2 regions of the Paenibacillus sp. JJ1722 genome follow, and region 2 is predicted to be linked to the other one. Evidence: riboswitches for the same ligand, from Rfam matches in the RefSeq annotation. Region 2 holds a riboswitch; the other holds the start of a gene.
The links. A riboswitch is a leader RNA that binds a small molecule or an ion and turns the genes downstream of it on or off. The one in region 2 is predicted to bind S-adenosylmethionine.
Positions count from the first base shown of each region.

Region 1: linked by a shared signal. The riboswitch ahead of ACM1ND_RS21820 (methionine ABC transporter ATP-binding protein) and the one ahead of metA (homoserine O-acetyltransferase MetA) in region 2 are both predicted to bind S-adenosylmethionine.

Region 1 covers NZ_CP182500.1:4,898,936-4,908,629, reverse strand. Annotated here, with positions in the region: gene ACM1ND_RS21830 (UbiD family decarboxylase) at 1-1,259, shown strand, start outside; gene ACM1ND_RS21825 (Cthe_2314 family HEPN domain-containing protein) at 1,311-2,036, shown strand; SAM riboswitch class I at 2,162-2,301, shown strand; gene ACM1ND_RS21820 (methionine ABC transporter ATP-binding protein) at 2,438-3,460, shown strand; gene ACM1ND_RS21815 (methionine ABC transporter permease) at 3,457-4,125, shown strand; gene ACM1ND_RS21810 (MetQ/NlpA family ABC transporter substrate-binding protein) at 4,200-5,042, shown strand; gene ACM1ND_RS21805 (SDR family oxidoreductase) at 5,186-5,950, shown strand; gene ACM1ND_RS21800 (NifU family protein) at 6,043-6,288, opposite strand; gene ACM1ND_RS21795 (YuzB family protein) at 6,376-6,633, shown strand; gene ACM1ND_RS21790 (NAD(P)/FAD-dependent oxidoreductase) at 6,752-7,819, opposite strand; gene mqnE (aminofutalosine synthase MqnE) at 8,023-9,129, opposite strand; gene ACM1ND_RS21780 (HesB/IscA family protein) at 9,502-9,694, shown strand, end outside.
Region 2 covers NZ_CP182500.1:1,745,824-1,755,517, forward strand. Annotated here, with positions in the region: gene ACM1ND_RS07755 (HRDC domain-containing protein) at 6-1,013, shown strand; gene corA (magnesium/cobalt transporter CorA) at 1,174-2,109, opposite strand; SAM riboswitch class I at 2,661-2,786, shown strand; gene metA (homoserine O-acetyltransferase MetA) at 2,905-3,822, shown strand; gene ACM1ND_RS07770 (PLP-dependent transferase) at 3,947-5,131, shown strand; gene ACM1ND_RS07775 (aminotransferase class V-fold PLP-dependent enzyme) at 5,128-6,306, shown strand; gene mqnC (cyclic dehypoxanthinyl futalosine synthase) at 6,740-7,873, shown strand; gene ACM1ND_RS07785 (YitT family protein) at 7,970-8,845, opposite strand; gene ACM1ND_RS07790 (cation:proton antiporter) at 8,918-9,694, opposite strand, start outside.

The DNA of each region.
Region 1 (9,694 bases), 3.0 Mb from region 2:
TGGGGATGTACCGCATTCAGATTTATGATGATCAGACGACGGGCATTCACTGGCAAATTCATAAAGGCGGCGGTTTTCATTATCATGAAGCGGAACTGCGTAATGAGCCATTGCCTACGACGATTATCATCGGTGGCCCGCCTGCCCTGATTGCGTCTGCCATTGCGCCAGCACCGGAAAACTTGCCTGAGCTGTTGCTGGCTTCGCTTATTATGGGAGGCAAGCTGCCCATGACAGAAGACCCGCTCGGGGGTCACCGGATTCCAGCAGAAGCAGAATTTGCAATCAGCGGTTATGTACCGCCTCATGAACGCCGTCCGGAAGGCCCGTTTGGTGATCATTTTGGCTATTACTCATTACAGCATGATTTCCCTGTATTTCATGTCAAACATATGCATCACCGCAAGGATGCCATTTATCCGGCAACCATTGTAGGTAAGCCTCGGCAAGAAGACTACTATCTCGGTGAGTTTTTGCAACGTCTGCTGTCGCCTGCATATCCGCTTGTGATGCCTTCCGTCAAGTCCCTGTGGGCGTATGCGGAAACGGGTGTACATGCGCTAGCAGCGGCAGTCGTACGTGAAAGCTACTCCCGTGAAGCGCTTGTATCCGGTTTTACTATTTTGGGTCAAGGTCAATTGTCGTTGACCAAGTTCCTGATGCTGACGGATCGAGTAATTGATTTATCTGACTTTAACCTGCTGCTGGAAACCATTCTGGAGCGATTTAATCCAGCAAGGGATTTATTTATTTTCAATCACACGTCACACGATACACTCGATTACACAGGCCGCAAGCTGAATCATGGTAGTAAGGCGATTCTGATGGGGATAGGTGAGCCTGTACGTGAATTGCCTCGTGCTTATGAGGGAGGCGATCTGCCGGGAATTCGTGAAATTGAGCCCTATTGCGGAGGTTGCCTCGTCGTATCGGGTGCGTCCTTTGAGCAGGAGCCTGAGCTGGCGGCACGTGTTTTGGAGCGATTAGCAGCGGGTGAGCAAGAGTGGCCGCTCGTCTTCATTGTGGACGATGCCAAAGAAGTCGTTCGCTCTCAAGCCTCGTTCCTGTGGACGGTATTCACACGCTTTAACCCGGCTACGGATATGTACGCGGACAGCGAAGTGCGTTTGCATCATCTGAACTATAAGCTGCCGATTGTAGTGGATGCGCGTATGAAGCCAGGGTATCCGGATGAGGTGTTACCGCGTGAGGATATTGTGAAGCTTGTAGATCAACGATGGACGAGTTATTTCGCTTGACGCCCTAATTAAACCTACAGCCGGATTCTACATTTATAAGGAGGCGTAAGCATGATACGCAAGCTACTGGGTGAGCCACCACGTGTGAACAAAGGCATCCTGCTAGATGCCATGAATAGCATGTCAGATATGTTGAACCTGCTGGAGCGGCAAATTCAGGCTGGTGGAGATCCGACCCACGATTTTCGGAAGGCGGATATTTTGACACGCGGTCTAATGTCATCTCTGGATGAACTGGAGCAGAGCCATCATGCTGCCGCCTTTTTCCGTATGAAAGTGAAAGCTGGATATGCTGAAGATATGAGCGAGGATGAAAAATCCGACTATGCATTATATGTTTTCTTTTATAAAGATGGGTTTGTGAGGGTATTCTCCATTTTAGATAAGCTGGGCAACTGGCTAAATGATCTGTGTGATTTAAAAACAGGGCAGTATAAGGCTCACTATTCGTATTTTACCGTGTTGCGGCAGCTCAAGTATCTCAAAATGCATCCTGTATTGACCGATAATTTAATTGATATCAAGGACACATACAACGATGCCATCAATCGGCTGCGTAAGCGTCGGAATACGGAGATACACTATATGAATACGGAAATGCAGGATGATCTCTGGCAACGACACCGAGCTTTGTATGGAAAAATCCAACTGGAGGACCTCGATCACCATTTAGAAGATTTGCAGCAGGGCTTGGAAATGGTGTGTCGGTCGCTGTCAAACGCCTTTACTTATACTGCGAAACAATGGGAGAACCGGGCAGTACGCCCAAAAATATGATAGAAAATATCCTTTGACAAAGCAATGTAAACTATCTATACTGAAACCTAGTTTCAGAAAAATGCTTGAATTATGTTTTTTTATATAAACTTAACGGACAGCTAAAGCTGGAGTTTAACATATTTTTCTTATCCAGAGAGGTGGAGGGACTGGCCCGATGAAGCCCGGCAACCCGTTCTTTCCCGGTGTAATACACTGGGAGGGAACATGATGGTGCTAATTCCTACAAAACCGCTAGAGTTATAGCGATTTTGGCAGATGAGAAAAGGTTCGCAAGGTGGGGCCCTTTTCATTCTGTGAAAGGGGCTCTTTTTTGTATAAATAAATAGCGATTTTATACAATCCTGAGAGATGACAACTGGTTAAAAGGGTAAGGAAGAAGTGAAGGGGGTCGCAGCACGTTGATAGAGCTTAAGCAGTTAACCAAGCATTATGGCAAAGGCAACCGACGCGTTAATGCGCTATCTGGGTTGAATCTTTCTATAAAGCGTGGAGAAATATTCGGAGTGATTGGTCACTCCGGGGCGGGGAAAAGTACATTGATCCGCTGTATTAATTTATTGGAACGCCCTACTTCAGGCGAAGTATGGGTAGACGGGGTAAACCTCGCTACTGTGAGTCAATCCCAGTTACAGAAGCAACGTCGAAAAATCGGAATGATTTTTCAGCATTTTAATTTGTTATCTTCGGCAACGGTGTATGACAATATTGCATTTCCTTTGCGGTTGGTTAACACTCCCAGGGAAAAGCTGGACATGAAAGTTCGTGAGCTGCTGGAACTGGTGGGTCTGGAAGAACACAGTGGAAAGTATCCGTCACAGCTCTCAGGTGGACAGAAACAGCGGGTAGGAATTGCACGGGCGCTGGCTAGTGATCCTCATGTATTGCTGTGTGACGAAGCGACTTCAGCGCTTGATCCGCAGACGACGGGGTCTATCCTGAAATTGCTGTTGGATATTAATCAGCGCTTTAATTTAACCATCGTGCTGATTACACATGAAATGCATGTCATTCAAAGCATTTGTGATCGAGTTGGCGTCATTCATCAGGGCGACATCGTGGAGCAAGGCCCAGTGGCGGAAGTATTTTTGAAGCCACAGCACCAGGTAACCAAGGACTTTATCCAACGGGAGTCAGAACATCCCGAGGAGCTGCAAGCAGCGATTGCGGCAGCAGGTGGCGGTGAGTCGGCGCAGGTGGTACGTATCTCCTTCTTGGGCAGTAAAACATATGATGCGATTCTGTCGCGTACGGCTCGAAGCACTGGTGTTGATTTTGCGATCTTGCAGGGAACCATATCTACGATTAAAAATGTACCCTATGGACAGCTGATCGTTCGTTTTGAAGGAAATCATGAGGATATAGAGCAAACGCTGCGCGAAGTGTCTGGGCAAGGACTTGATGTGGAGGTGATCGGACAATGAGCGAACTTGATTTTTCACAAGTGAGTTGGGAAGAGCTAGGGAATTCTACTCTGGAAACCCTTCAGATGCTCGGGGCATCCGCTTTGTTCACCCTCATTATTGGTTTGCCGCTCGGTATATTATTGTTTCTGGCGAGTCGCTCCTCGTTAACTCTGATGAAGGTGATATACATTGTATTATCATTCATCGTTAACATTTTACGTTCCGTACCATTTATTATTTTGATCGTTGCACTTATTCCTTTTACACGATCGCTGGTAGGTACCTCGACCGGGGTGCTTGGAACCATTCCGCCGTTGGTTATCGGGGCTGCCCCATTCTTCGCACGTCTTGTCGAAACGTCTCTGCGTGAAGTGGACAAGGGTGTCATTGAAGCCGCACAAGCGATGGGTGCCTCGACAGGACAAATTATCCGGCGTGTGCTGTTACGTGAGGCACTTCCGGGTCTGCTCGCTGCATTAACCATTACCGTCGTTACACTCGTATCCTACACGGCAATGTCCGGGATGATCGGGGGCGGTGGACTGGGTACACTGGCTATCAACTACGGCTATTATCGTTATGAAACGGCTGTCATGATCGTTGCGGTCGTGCTGATGGTCGTATTGGTACAATTGCTGCAAATGGCGGGAGATCGTCTCGTGCGGCATTATACTCGAAAATAGGGAAAACATATAGATATCCTTATTGATCAGGACGTCTGATCCTGAATATTACAAATTATTGGAGGGGTAATAACATGAAGAAATGGGTATTGGCTGTACTAAGCTTGACATTAATTGCGGTGCTGGCGGCTTGCGGTACAAAGAGCACAACATCGGATACAAACAATGCGAACCAAAATACAGGCGGATCACCACGTGAAGTGGAGCTGAAAGTTGGAGCTTCTCCTGTGCCGCATGCGGAAATTTTGGAAGCGATCAAGCCTCAGTTGGAAAAAGAAGGGGTTCGTCTCCAAGTCGTTCAGTTTAACGACTATGTACAGCCGAACGTACAATTGTTTGACAAGCAACTGGATGCTAACTTCTTTCAACATGTACCTTACCTGGATGTGATGAACAAAGAGCGCAAAATGGATCTGGTTTCTGTGGGCGCAGTTCATTTGGAGCCATTCGGTATCTACTCCCAAAAATATAAAAAGCTTGATGAAATCCCAGATGGCGCAACTGTAGCCATTCCGAACGATGCGACAAACGGAGGCCGCGCATTGCTCTTGTTGGAGAAACAAGGTCTGATCAAGCTGAAAGACGCAAGCAACATTGAAGCTACGGTAAAAGATATTACTGAAAATAAGAAAAACCTGAAATTCAAGGAGCTTGAGGCGGCTATGCTGCCACGTCAGTTGCCTGAAGTGGATATTGCGTTGATCAACACGAACTACGCTCTGGAAGCGAAGCTGAATCCAACGAAGGATGCACTGGCACTGGAAGATAAAGATTCTCCTTATGCTAACGTTCTGGTAGCACGTCCTGATAATAAAGATTCCGAAGCGATTCAGAAGCTGATCAAAGCTTTGCAATCTCCAGAAACTAAAAAATTCATCGAAGATAAATACCAAGGCGCGATTATTCCAGCATTTTAAGCAGGGAACGAGAACGCATTGCACGCAAACCCCAGATTCTCTTGAACAAGAGGACTGGGGTTTCTTTTTGGATGGAGTTGTAGGGGAAGCTTAAATATTTTATACTTGGGGGTGACCGTTCTCTGTGAACAGGAGGAAAATTGTTGAGAGATAAAGTCGCATTCATAACCGGCAGTGCCAAAGGTTTAGGTAAAACGACCGCTTTGCGTCTGGCGGATGAAGGCTGTAATATTGCGCTAAATTATGTGCATAGCCAAGCAGAAGCCGAAGCGCTTAAGCGGGTGATTGAGTCTAAGGGAGTACGCTGCCTGTCTTTACAAGGGGATATCTCTGTTCAGGAAGATATCACGAGGCTGATTGGTGAAGTACAGGATCGGCTGGGTGGAGTCGATATTATGGTGAACAATGCCGGACCGTTCATCCGGGAACGCCGTCTGTTTGCGGATTACAGTGTAGCTGAGATTCATGCCATGATACAAGGAAATCTGGTTGGTACCATGCTGCTGGATCATTTGGTATTGCCCCACATGCGTAGCCAGCAATGGGGACGTATTATTCATTTTGGCTTTGGTCATGCTGGAGAAGCAAGGGCTTGGCCGCATCGCGCCGTCTACGCAGCCGCCAAGGTGGGGCTGGTGTCTTTTACAAAGTCACTGGCTGTAGAGGAAGCTCCTTATGGCATTACGGTCAATATGATCTGTCCAGGGGATATCCGAGGAGCAAATAAGGAAATGTCAATCGCCGATGTCATCGGCATGCAGGATAAAGAGACACCGCGTGGACGTCCGGGGAGCGGGGAGGACATTGCGCGAGTGATCGCCTATTTATGTGAGGAGCATTCGGATTTTATAACAGGCAATATTATGGATGTATCGGGAGGTTTAGATCCCATTCGCCCAACCATATAAGCTTAAGTGATCCTTCAGACGCTGTAACACAAAAAAGAGTCTTGAGCTTCGTTACCGAAGTCAAGACTCTCATGATCATTATGCATCAAGCATTAGAATACTTGTACCACTTCTTGGACGCCGTCGACTTCTTCGAGAAGAGCGCGTTCAATCCCTGCTTTCAGCGTGATTGTGGAACTTGGGCAACTGCCGCAAGCGCCTACTAGCTTCAGCTTAACGATGCCGTCTTCAACGTCAACCAGCTCAACGTCGCCACCATCGCGTTGCAGGAACGGACGGAGCTTATCCAGTACATCTGCTACTTCATCATACATTTGAACGCTTTGTGTTTCGCTCATTAGAATTCAACTCCTTTCCTATACCTTTATTATTATATTACAAAGCGGGCCAAATTAAAATGCCCGTCATCCAAAGCAGGTGAAAAAATGTTAAGGCCTATTATTGAGTTTTGCACCAGTAATATGCATTGGGGTACCGATGAGATCATGTCCAAGCTGGAGCAGAATCCAGATTATGATGTGATTGAATACGGATGCCTAAGCAATTGTGGTCAGTGCAACGCCGAACCCTATGCGATGGTCAACGGTGAGATTGTATCCGCAGATTCAGCAGAGCTTCTGTACGAAGTGATTATGAACAAAATTAAGGAAGCTGAAGCATGGGATAACCTAGATTTGGATTGAAATAGAATGGTCCGTTTAACCAGCTTCCTTTTGTATAGGAAATATACATCATCATACACTCAACAAACAAAGAAGACCTGCTCTGGGAGCGGGTCTTCTTTGTTTGTTGAGCATGCGGTTAGCCAAAATGGCGTTTGGACTTCCAGAGCACGCCGCTTTTAAGCAGGCGTGGTACTCGTCCGCGCAATGAGGTACTGCCCATAAAGCCATAGCCGAACCCGGCCTTCTTGCCAAGTGCGCCTAATGTACCGCGCAGCTTTAAAGGATGCGGGTGAGGCGTTTGGCCTTTCCACAGGTCGCGTACAATGTGTGCGATTTGCTCCCCTTGCACTTCTGCCGCCTGAGCGCTTGGAGAGTAGGGAAGGCTCGCACAGTCTCCGACCACATACACCTCAGGATGATCCGGTATTTGATAATACTCGTTGAGCACGATACGACCCTGAGGGTCTTTAGGGACGGCTAAATCCTGCACGATTTTTACCGGCTGAATCCCCGCTGTCCATACCACTGCATCCGTTACAATTTGCTCGTCGCGGTTATAAATAGCCCCCGGCTCAATACGGGAAACCGCAACATGATTCAGGGCATTAACCTGATGCTCCTTGAACCAAGCATGTACATAGGCAGACAAACGTTGCGGGAATGCCGACAGCACCCGCTCGCCCCGATCCATAATGGTAATATTCAAATCCGTGCGGCTTTCACGTAACTCCGCAGCAATCTCAACACCGCTAAGACCGCCGCCTACAATATGGACATGTCCATATGGCTTGATTTCGTTCAAGCGCAGATAGGTTTGGCGGGTATGGTTAAACGACTGGATCGTACAGCTGTGTTCTTCAGCCCCCGGTGTATTGTGAAAGCGGTCGGTACAACCCAACGCAATGACAAGCTGGTCATAGGGCAAGGGTTCACCGTCTTGAAAATTGACAATCTTATTCTCTAGATCCATCGAGGTGACTTCTCCGTATTTGCGAATAAGACGTTGTTCATCTGGAAAATGCACCCGCAAATCAAAATCAGAAACCGTACCTGCCGCGAGGGCATAGTACTCTGTTTTCAACCCCTGAAAGGGCATTCGATCCACTAAAATAACTTGAACATCGTCGGGAATGTGTTTATCCAGCAATTCTTTGGCAATGGTAAGGCCACCATAGCCGCCCCCCAGAATAACGAAATTTTTCATCAAAATCCGCCTTCCTTTCGCTACCGTGTCCCCGGCAAATGGTCTGGTGTCTCGTCGATCTAACACAAGTTTTTGTTGTTATAAAACCCGAGAATCAGGCCTGCCTTTGTCAGGCAGACCAGCGTATTCCGAGGCAGCAGATGCTGCATGGTGTGAGTAATGGGGATGAAATGCTCGCGGGAAATTTGAATCCGATATTACATTTATTCGAAAACTTCGATTTCGTTATAGAAGGTGTCCCGTTCAACAGGTATACGTCCGGCACCTTTGACCAGCCAGATTAGCTCTTTACGGGTCAATCCGGCAGGGGTTAACGCACCTGCGGCATGGCTGATCTGCTCACGCACAATCGTGCCATGGACGTCTGATGCGCCAAAGGTGAGAGCGACCTGCGTCAATTGCGGTCCAATATTAATGAAGTAAGCTTTGACATGGTCGATATTGTCCAGCATCAGGCGGCTGATCGCAATGGTTTTGAGATCCTCGTAAGCGGAGTTACGACGCATGATGTTGGCGTTTTTGCTTTTCGGCTGCATGGACAGTGGAATAAATACCATAAATCCGTTCGTTTCGTCCTGCAATTCGCGAATTTGCAGCATATGTTCAATACGATCCTGATACGATTCGACCGAACCGTACAGCATAGTCGTATGAGTTTTCATGCCGAGATTGTGGGCCGTGCGATGTACTTCGAGATAGCGGTCCACGTTGGCTTTGGTAACACGCATCTTCTTCCGATATTCGTCGGACAAGATTTCCGCGCCACCACCAGTCAGGGATTGAAGTCCAGCCTTTTGCAGCTCCTGAAGCACTTCTTTAATACTCAAGCCGCTTATGCGTGTGAAAAAGTCAATTTCCGCTGCAGTGTAAGCTTTCAGTGTAACGTGAGGATACTTTTCATTCAGTGCCTTCAATGAGTCTACATAGTATTGGAAAGGCACATGATTATTATGACCACCGACGATATGAAATTCTCTTACCCCCGGATGGATGTGCTGCTCTACATAATCAATCATTTCCTGCCCGGACAACGTATAAGAGCCGTCCTCCCCCTGATCCTTGCGGAAATTGCAGAACGCGCAGCGCGCTTCGCATACATTGGTGAAGTACAGGCTCATGTTTTCGATAAAATAAACCTTTTTTCCGTTCTTGCGTAAATTAGCTTCGTTAGCCAACTGACCCAGTGTGAGGATATCGTCAGTTTCATACAAATATATACCGTCTTCAAGGTTCAAACGAATACCGTTCTGTACCTTTTCTACAATTTCCGCCATTCTGCGGTCTGTAAAAGGTGTAACTAATGTGGACATGCCTATTCCTCCTTCAAGTTGCTCTGTGCGAGGCTGTCCGCCAAATCAGCGGCACAAGCGCTAAGTGCGCACAGGATGTCCCGTTCCGTCGGTAAGAATCCGGCAGCGCGGATATACGATATGTGAAAAATGTTACAATGCCAGGCTACAATGATGAATATCTCAAAATATCGCCTTTGAAATGACAAATTTCCGACAGTTTCTTTTACACACTCTTCACCTATTATAAACCTCGCACCACCGGTGTTCAATACAAACGAATAGAAAAACAGGTCTTTAAGCCTGTAAGGGAAGGACATTCCATGACTTGAGCACCTGCAAATAGTGGAGTATACTGAAGGAGAACATGAAGTAAAAGAGGAGGATGGAGCTATGATTAACATCACCGATTCCGCTGCTGAGCGTTTGAAGGATATGCTGGAGCAGCAGGAAACGCCGAATATGTTTTTACGTCTGGGTGTTACGCCGGGCGGTTGCACCGGATTTTCGTATGCAATGGGCTTTGACGACAACGAGACGGATCAGGATATATATATGAACGTACAGGATATGAAGATTGTAGTAG
Region 2 (9,694 bases):
AAATCATGGATATTGTATTTTTAAATCGCTTGTCCAAACGAAATGAACAGGGCTATGAGGACTTTGCTCAGGTATGGATTGGGCAGCATGAAGGGGGATGGAGTGCAGGCTGGAGCACACAGCATGTCCCGGATGAAAGTATAGACGACCTTTGGTATGAGGGCAGCTTGTGGCAGGAATTACTACATGTATACCGTCATGAGCTGGCGCTCAAAATGGCTGAGGGCTATAGGCCCTTAATCCATGGCGTATTTCATGAGCAAGAAGGATCATCAGGACGAGGACAAACGCTGCAAAAGCTGTATTGCTACAGTGATTTGTTTCCACGTGATGAAGTGTATGAGCAGTTGACGATGTGGAGACGGCAAAAGGCAGCAACGGAACGAAAAGCACCTTATTTTATCGCTACGAATCGGCTGCTTCGACTCATTAGCGTCTATCTTCCCCATACCGAAGAAGAACTGTTGGAACTGCCTGGTATGGGGCAGGGTAAAGTGTCGCAATATGGGACGGAGCTATTGGCTATTACGACACAAAATGACCGGACCACACCATTTCCGTTAAACTGGGTAACAGAGACGCTGGAAGAAGAAGTTTTTTTGTCATGGCTATACAAGCAAAAAGAGAACCAGTACAGGCAGGAGCTGAACAAATTCAGCCTAACTAGAACGATTATCGAAGGCATTTCGGACGGTCTTTCACTGGAGCATATCGGAATGAAGACAGGTTTGCATCGTAGAGAGATGATTGAAGCTGTGGAGCATTTGGACAGGGATGGCATTGATATGGAGAAGCTGATCCGCAAGGAATTGGTGAATGTATCTGAGGAAGAGCAGGCAGCCATCTGGTCTGCTTATGAAGAGTTGGGGGATGCGCTGCTCAAGCCCGTCATGCTGAAAGTGTATGGGGAAGAAAAGGCAACCGAAACAGGACTGGATCAAATTTACGAGCGTCTGCGTCTGATCCGTATACGGTTTCGTCATCAGCAGGTACCCGACCGACATGTTGGATAATATAGAACTGATTGAATAAAGCTGAAGTATTAAAGTACATTCAGGGTTCAACATACTAAAAAGCAGCAGCGAGTTCCACACAGGACACGGCTGCTGCTTTTTATGACCAAGCTGAAAATCGAAAAAAGTATCCAACTCGGTACTTTTCCCCCTGTTCTTTTTAAACCCAGTCTTTCTTGCGGAAAATACAGAACATACTGACACCTAATGCCACCATAATACCAATGACGACAAAATAGCCATAACGTGTATGAAGCTCAGGCATATTATCGAAGTTCATCCCATATATTCCGGTAATGACTGTCAATGGCATAAATACGGTCGTAATTGCCGTAAACACACGCATAATTTCATTGGCACGGTTGGCGATACTGGATTGATAAGCTTCTCGAAGGTTACCCATCAAGTCGCGGTAAGTTTCAAAAGTCTCCGAAATTTTCACAGCATTTTCATAAATGTCGCTGAAATATTTTTGCAATTGATCGTCGATGAGCCGCAAATCCCGTTTGTTCAGGGTATTGATGACTTCTTTTTGTGGACCCAGCACTTTTTTCAGCCACAGAATCTCACTTCGTAAGCCGATGATTTCGTTCAAATGCGACTTTTTCGTATGCATTAGAATATCTTCTTCCAGCTTCTCAATGCGGACCTCAATCCGGTCACCAACCAGAAAATAGTTGTCAACAATCAAGTCGACCAACAGATACATAAAACGGTCAGGCTGGCTGACTTCTTGCTCCCACAGCATAGGCTTGAGGGTACGAAGCTCATTTATTTTCTGCTTGGTCACCGTAATGATAAAATGGCGGCCGAGAAAAATGTTCAAAGCTCGCAAAAATATTTCTTCATCATCAAAACGAATGCTATTTACAACGATAAAATAATGGCTTTCATAAATTTCAATCTTCGGACGCTGTTCTTCTTCACTCAAACAGTCTTCTACTGCAAGATCATGCATGGAAAATAAAGGCTGAAGCACTGCCAAATCATCGACATCGGCATCAATCCAATAAAAACCTTCTGCCGGTGCAGTAAGCGCCATTTCAATTTCTTCGACAGGGGTAAAAACCCCGTTGTTGACCAAACGGATTTTCATATATGTCACTCCTTATGCTCCGTCGTAACGGAAATACGTTTACCTTAAGCATAAGGAATGGACTCAGTTAGCCAGTTAGCCGGTGCGGGTAAGCGTGCACTCCCATCAAAAGCCGGAGGCTTTTGGAGCATGCAGAGCCTGGCGTCCCGTCTTTCGGCAAGCTGAAGTCATTCCTATGCTGTTGTTCAGGGATCGCCGCCTATTCGGACTCGGGTCGCCTTCCATTCCGGATTCACCTCTCAAATGTTCTTTTTTAGATTGCCACAGTATCGCAGGAAACACTCAAATCTGCACTACTGCTCCATATTTTTGCCTAATAGCACTTGTATAGTATAACGCTCGGCCTACGGCCTTTCAAGCGCAAAATCATGGGCTAAATCAACAGTAGTGGCAAGAGCTTCAACGATAGGAGGGATATGATTTAACCTATGGAAAAGGTAGACAAAATGTGAATGCAGGGTACAAATTTAAAAGTCCCATCTTGACGAAGCCCAGCCGATGCATTAAAGTGAACAACAAGAACTTTGTGAACCTAAAATGAATATAGCGAAATCTTATCAAGAGCAGGTGGAGGGACTAGCCCGATGATACCCGGCAACCGGCGATTTTAATCGCACGGTGCTAATTCTTGCAGGACGCGCGCTTTGTACAAAGAGCGTTGCCCTGACAGATGAGAGAGGCGCATATGGATACAAATATGACCTTTCTCTAACCTGAGAAAGGTCTTTTTATTATATGCCCGGCATCTCAACAAGACGATTTTCGCAAAACTTACCGAACAAGGAGTGAGTTTACATGCCGATTAAAATCCCAGACACGCTACCTGCCAAGGAAGTGCTGGAGGGCGAAAATATTTTCGTAATGGATGAAAGCTTGGCTTATCATCAGGATATTCGTCCGTTGCGTATCGCCATTTTGAATTTAATGCCGACAAAGGAGACGACGGAAACCCAACTGTTGCGCTTGGTCGGCAATACGCCGCTGCAAGTGGACGTCACGCTGGTGCACATGAAATCTCATGTATCCAAAAATACATCGCAAGAATATTTGAACATGTTCTATAAAACGTTTGACGAGATCAAGAACAGTCGTTTTGACGGCATGGTCATTACAGGAGCCCCGGTTGAACAGCTTGAGTTTGAGGATGTGAACTACTGGGAGGAGATCCAGCAAATCTTTGAATGGACGAAAACGAATGTAACTTCGACCATGCATATCTGTTGGGCCTCACAGGCAGGCTTATACCATCATTTCGATGTCCCTAAATACGGGCTCGACTACAAATGCTTTGGCGTATTTCCACACACCGTGATTAAACCTAAAGTAAAATTGCTACGCGGCTTTGATGAATTGTTTTATGCTCCTCACTCCCGACATACTGAGGTTCGGCGGGAAGATATTGATCATATTGCCGAATTAGAAGTTTTATCCGAATCCGAGGAAGCTGGAGTGTACCTCGTAGCCACGCTTGACGGTAAACAAATTTTTGTAACTGGGCACTCTGAATATGACCCGCTTTCCCTGAAATGGGAATACGACCGCGATGTGGCCAAAGGAATGGATATTGAAGTCCCCAAAAATTATTTTCCTAATGATGATCCCAAGCGCACACCACCCTCAATCTGGCGGGCACACGCCAATTTATTATTCTCGAATTGGCTGAACTATTATGTATACCAAGAAACACCTTACGATATCGGGCCCCAGATTTAAAAAGGGGCTTGTAGTTTACCCTTGTACAGTACCACCTTGCAGTAGCGCAGCAGTATAGTCTTTGACATCCATTTTTGCAGGATATGTTATAGCACCCACTATGGAAGTTAACAGGAGGATTCATATGAGTGAGAAACAGTGGAAAATCGAAAGCAGATTGGCACAAATCGGTTCAGTAGAGGAGCCAGTAACCGGGGCTGTTAATTACCCGATTTACCAATCTACGGCGTTCCGCCATCCCCGTCTAGGTCAAAGCACAGGATTTGATTACATTCGGACGATCAATCCTACGCGAAAGGTACTGGAAGAGGCTTCTGCAGCACTTGAATCGGGTGATGCAGGTTTTGCATGTAGCTCAGGTATGGCGGCGCTGCAAACGGTATTTGCATTGTTTGGACAGGGAGATCACCTCATTGTATCGCTGGATCTGTATGGCGGGACATATCGCTTGCTGGAGCGTATTTTATCTAAATTTGGTGTAACAGCAAGTTATGTGGATACGAATGATCTTGAAGCACTCGAACAGTCATGTCGACCGAATACCAAAGCTGTATTCATAGAAACACCTACAAATCCGTTAATGATGATCACTGATATTCGAGCGGTTGCCGAGTGGGCATCACAACATCAGTTGCTTACCATTGTAGATAATACGCTGCTAACCCCATATTTCCAGCGGCCATTGGAGCTGGGCGCGGATATTGTGGTACATAGCGCAACCAAATATTTGGGCGGACACAACGATGTGCTGGCAGGGTTGATCGTAACCAAAGGCAAAGAGCTATCAGCTGAAATTTCCTTCCTGCACAATTCCATAGGGGCCGTGCTTTCCCCGAGCGACTGCTATCAGTTGATGAAGGGGATGAAGACGTTAGCGCTGCGTATGGACCGACATCAGCATAATGCAACAGTGCTATCTAACTATTTACTGACGCATCCGGCGGTGGCGGAAGTATTTTATCCAGCTCTCGAAGGCCACCCAGGTCGTGAGATTCAAAATAAACAATCCAGCGGAAATACGGGTATCTTCTCCTTTAAAGTAAAGGATGCTCGTTATGTGGAGCCTTTGCTTCGTCACATTAAGCTCATTGCGTTTGCGGAAAGTCTCGGCGGTGTGGAATCATTAATGACCTATCCCGCTGTGCAGACACATGCGGACATACCAGCAGAAATTCGGGATGCAGTCGGGGTAGATGACAGGCTGTTGCGTTTCTCCGTCGGCATTGAGCATACAGACGACCTAATTGAAGATTTGCGTTCGGCGCTGGAAGCGGCACGTCAAGAAGTAGAAGGAGGGGAGCAGCAATGATAGAGGATGCGAGAAGGATCGGCCAGGATCTGGACAAAGAGCGGAAGTTCGCTACCAAGCTGCTGCATTTCGGCTCTGAAATTGACAGTGTTACGGGGGCTTCGAGCGTCCCGATCTATCAAGCTTCTACCTTTCACCATCATGATATTTTTAATCCTCCACAGCATGACTATAGCCGTTCAGGTAATCCGACACGACAAGCTTTGGAGGATTATATCGCCTTATTAGAAGGCGGAGCTAGCGGTTTTGCCTTTGCATCAGGTATGGCGGCCATCTCTACTACATTTATGCTCTTGTCTGCTGGAGATCATGTCATTGTTTCCGAGGACGTATATGGAGGAACATATCGACTGCTGACCTCCATTTTGAAACGGATGAATATCGAAACGACCTTCGTTGACATGACGGACCTCAACCATGTGAAAGAGGCGTTGCAGGAGAATACAAGGGCTGTATATATGGAAACCCCGTCCAATCCGACACTCAAAATTACCGATGTAGCAGGAATAACCTCTTGGGCACAGGATAACGGACTTTTGACGCTATTGGATAATACTTTTATGACACCTTATTATCAACGTCCGATTGAGCAGGGTGTCGATATTGTATTGCACAGTGCGACCAAGTTTCTGGGCGGACACAGCGATGTGCTGGCAGGACTTGCAGTAGCACGTACCGAATCGCTGGGGAGACAAATCAAGCAGCTCCAAAATGGACTGGGTACCGTGCTGGCTCCGCAGGAGTCATGGTTGCTCATGCGCGGTATGAAGACACTGGAGGCTCGTATGGCTCACAGCGAAAAGAGTGCAGCAAAGCTCGCCAATTGGCTGAACGAGCGCAATGACATTGAGGCGGTGTACTACCCGGGTCTGGAGAATCATCCAGGACGTGAAGTTCATGAGCGTCAATCCAGCGGTTATGGTGCAGTGATATCGTTTGATGTGGGTTCTGGTGAGCGTGCAAAAGAAGTCCTCAGTCGCGTACGTATTCCAATTGTAGCGGTGAGTCTGGGAGCTGTGGAAAGCATCTTGTCGTATCCGGCGATGATGTCACACGCGGCTATGCCCCATAGTGTACGATTGGAGCGCGGGATTACGGACGGATTACTTCGTTTCTCCGTAGGTCTGGAGGATATTGACGACCTGATTAGTGATCTGGATGAGGCGCTGCGCTAGAGCGTTAGCACATCAGTAGTATCTTTGTCGTTTTCAGGCAGGGAGCAAATATGTACAGTACTAAACAGCAAGTTTCCATTCATTCAGGAGGCTTGCTGTTTTCTATAAGAATGACATGAAGGACAGTGTGAAAAAATGCACTTTTCAGTTCTGTTTTCCTATTTCTTGTCTATATGCAATGTTGAGATAAGCTTGGCAGTTGCCTGTTTTCCTAGGTGAAAAGCAGAAAGAAGCGGGAATAAGTATGGTTCCTTACCTAAAGATATGTTAGTATTATCATTAGGTTTTACTATGCTAAATAGCACAGACAACATACAAGGCCAGTCATGAACATACATTACGGCAGGGTTCGAACGCAGGTTTGTGAAAGCATTCTCGTTCATAAGTCCTGTCTTTCATTTCGTCGCCCTGTGACAGCGAAGGAGGATACACCATGAGTGTAATCGACCATATTTTAGATAAAGCCCTACGCGGCGAACGCCTGAATTTAGAGGATACCGTTGCTTTGTTCGAATCAGATGAGGTAGAAAAAATAGGTCATGCGGCGAATAAAGTTATGAATCGCATGCACCCCGATCCCATTAAAACCTTCGTCATCGGACGAAATATTAACTATACGAACGTATGTGACGTATACTGTCGCTTCTGCGCTTTTTACCGTAGACCGGGTTCTGATGAAGGTTATGTTTTGCCGGACGAGGTGATCTTTCAGAAGATCAAGGAAACGCAGGATGTAGGTGGCACCGAAATTCTAATGCAAGGCGGTGTGAATCCGAATCTGCCGTTCAGTTATTATACGGATTTGCTGAAAGCTATCAAGGAGCGTTTTCCCGATATTACGATGCACTCCTTCTCGCCAGCTGAAATTCACAAAATGAAGGAAAAATCCGGTCTATCCATGGAAGACACGATTCGAGCCATTCATGAAGCTGGATTGGATTCGCTTCCGGGTGGAGGCGGAGAAATTTTGGATGACCGCACACGCCGCAAAATTAGCCGTCTCAAAGGCTCTTGGCGTGATTGGATGGATGTGATGCAAACGGCTCACAAGGTTGGGATGAACACGACTGCTACGATGGTTATCGGCTTTGGCGAGTTGATGGAGGAGCGTGCGCTGCATTTGTTGCGTGTTCGTGATGCTCAGGACGAATGCATTGAAAACAAATATAATTCTGAAGGATTTTTGGCCTTTATTCCTTGGACCTTCCAGCCAGACAACACCAATCTGAAGAAGGAACGCCAGACGCCAGAGGAATATTTGAAGACCGTTGCGATCAGTCGTCTTGTATTGGATAACATCAAGCATATTCAGTCTTCATGGGTAACCATGGGACCTGAAATCGGTAAAAAATCGTTGTACTACGGTTGCGATGATTTTGGCAGCACCATGATTGAGGAAAACGTAGTTTCCGCTGCAGGCGCAACGTATAAGGTTAACATTGAATCCATTCTACAGTTGATCCGCGAGACGGGTCACGTTCCAGCACAGCGCAATACCCGTTATGATATTATTCGTACTTTTGACAGTGCCAGCAGTATTGAACATGATTTTATCATGCAAAATTAATATCCGTTAATATATTGTTAATTACAAAACGCTTATCCATCACTAATCTATGTACAAGGATTAGTGTAGATAAGCGTTTTTTGATGTGTTACTTTGCTAAGCTTTCCATCGTTTCATATACATGATCTCAGCCTGCGGGTCTGCCATTTGGATGACTGCCTTAAAGCGCTGCAAATCCAACAGATGAACGCTGTAAACGATGACCATTTGTTCTTTTTTATCCTCAGATTCGCTTTTAATCTTGCCCTCTATCTGGGCAGAGTCTACAACAGGCGTGCTGTGTATACGCAGCCTGCGATATATGGCATCTTCGATGGTTTGCTGTTTCTTGCTGACAACACAAACCATACGCGTCAGACCAGTAAACATCAGCCGGGTCGTTTCATAGGCGGCGAGGCAGGATAAGGCTGAATAGAGAGCTGGCTCCCAGCCTAGCACAAAGCCAGCCGTAATGAGCAGCAGACCATTACACAGCATAACAATCTGTATTAACGGAATCTTGCGATGTGTTAGCAATAATGTGGATGGACGGCCATCGTCTGACTCGTTAAGTCCTAGTGAATCGAGCAGACCACCGTGACGAGCTGCCAGCACTGCGCCAAGCCCTATACAGATTCCGCCGCCCAAAGCGCATACGACCGGATGGCCACTCACTGCCGGAAAAGGCGAAAGAATAATGGCTGAGCCCGAAAAGGCGAACAAGCCGGGTAGTGCACGGAGCAACATGGGTTTGTGAGTAGACAGAGAATACAGCAGCATGAGTGGCAAGTTCAAAACGAATAGCAGTAACCCAAAATGCTCTTGTGTATAAAGCGACATGAGTCTAGAGATCCCCGTGACGCCTCCAGCGATCATATCATGCGGATGCAAAAACAATTCCAGACCGACGGATGCCGTAATTCCGCCAATCACCGTATAAAAGACAGGGAACCTGCTCGCATCTCCTGAAGCGGGCTTGACAAGCCGCCTCATAGAGTTTCGGCATGTTTTACAGCGTGCGGCATAGCCTTCCCTCCTATGGATTGTCGTATCCAGCTTTTACAATTACGCCGATTTACTTTCTTCCTTTCGTAGGCGGGGGTCCTTGAACTTAAATATTTTGTTTAACATATTAAAAATAGGTTTTGACTGCTTTGTCAGAAGTGGTCCAAGAATCGCCAGTATGAGTACATAGATGGCTGCAAAGGGTTGAACAATATCAAGCAAACCGCCTTCTTTACCCAAGTTGGCCATGATAATCGAAAATTCACCCCGTGCCACAATGGTCAGGCCGATATTTGCTGACGCTTTGGGAGATAAGGAGGCCGTACGCCCAGCCAGCATTCCTGCCCAAATGTTACCAAACAACGTGAGGACGACTGCTGCCAGTGCAAGCCATATCGCGTTTCCTCCCAGGGACAGTGGATCAATGGATAATCCAAAGCTGAAGAAAAACAGGGCGCCAAAGAAATCGCGGAAAGGAACAATTAAATGCTCGATACGTTTGGCATGTTCCGTTTCGGCCAGTACCAGACCGACTAACAGGGCGCCGATAGCTTCCGCCACATGAATCGTTTCCGAAAAACCAGCCACCAGAAACAGAGAGCCGAAAACAACAAGTCCGAATACCTCATTGGAGCGAATACGGAGAATCCGATTTAACAGAGGGACGGCCTTACGGCCGATAATAATGACTGCAAGCATAAAGCCTAGCGCGATTAGCGCTGATAGCAGCACACCACCGAGCGAGGATGAATCGCTAAGAACCAATCCGGAGAGGATGGAGATGTATACGGCGAGGAAAACATCCTCGAACATAATAATGCCCAAAATCATTTCAGT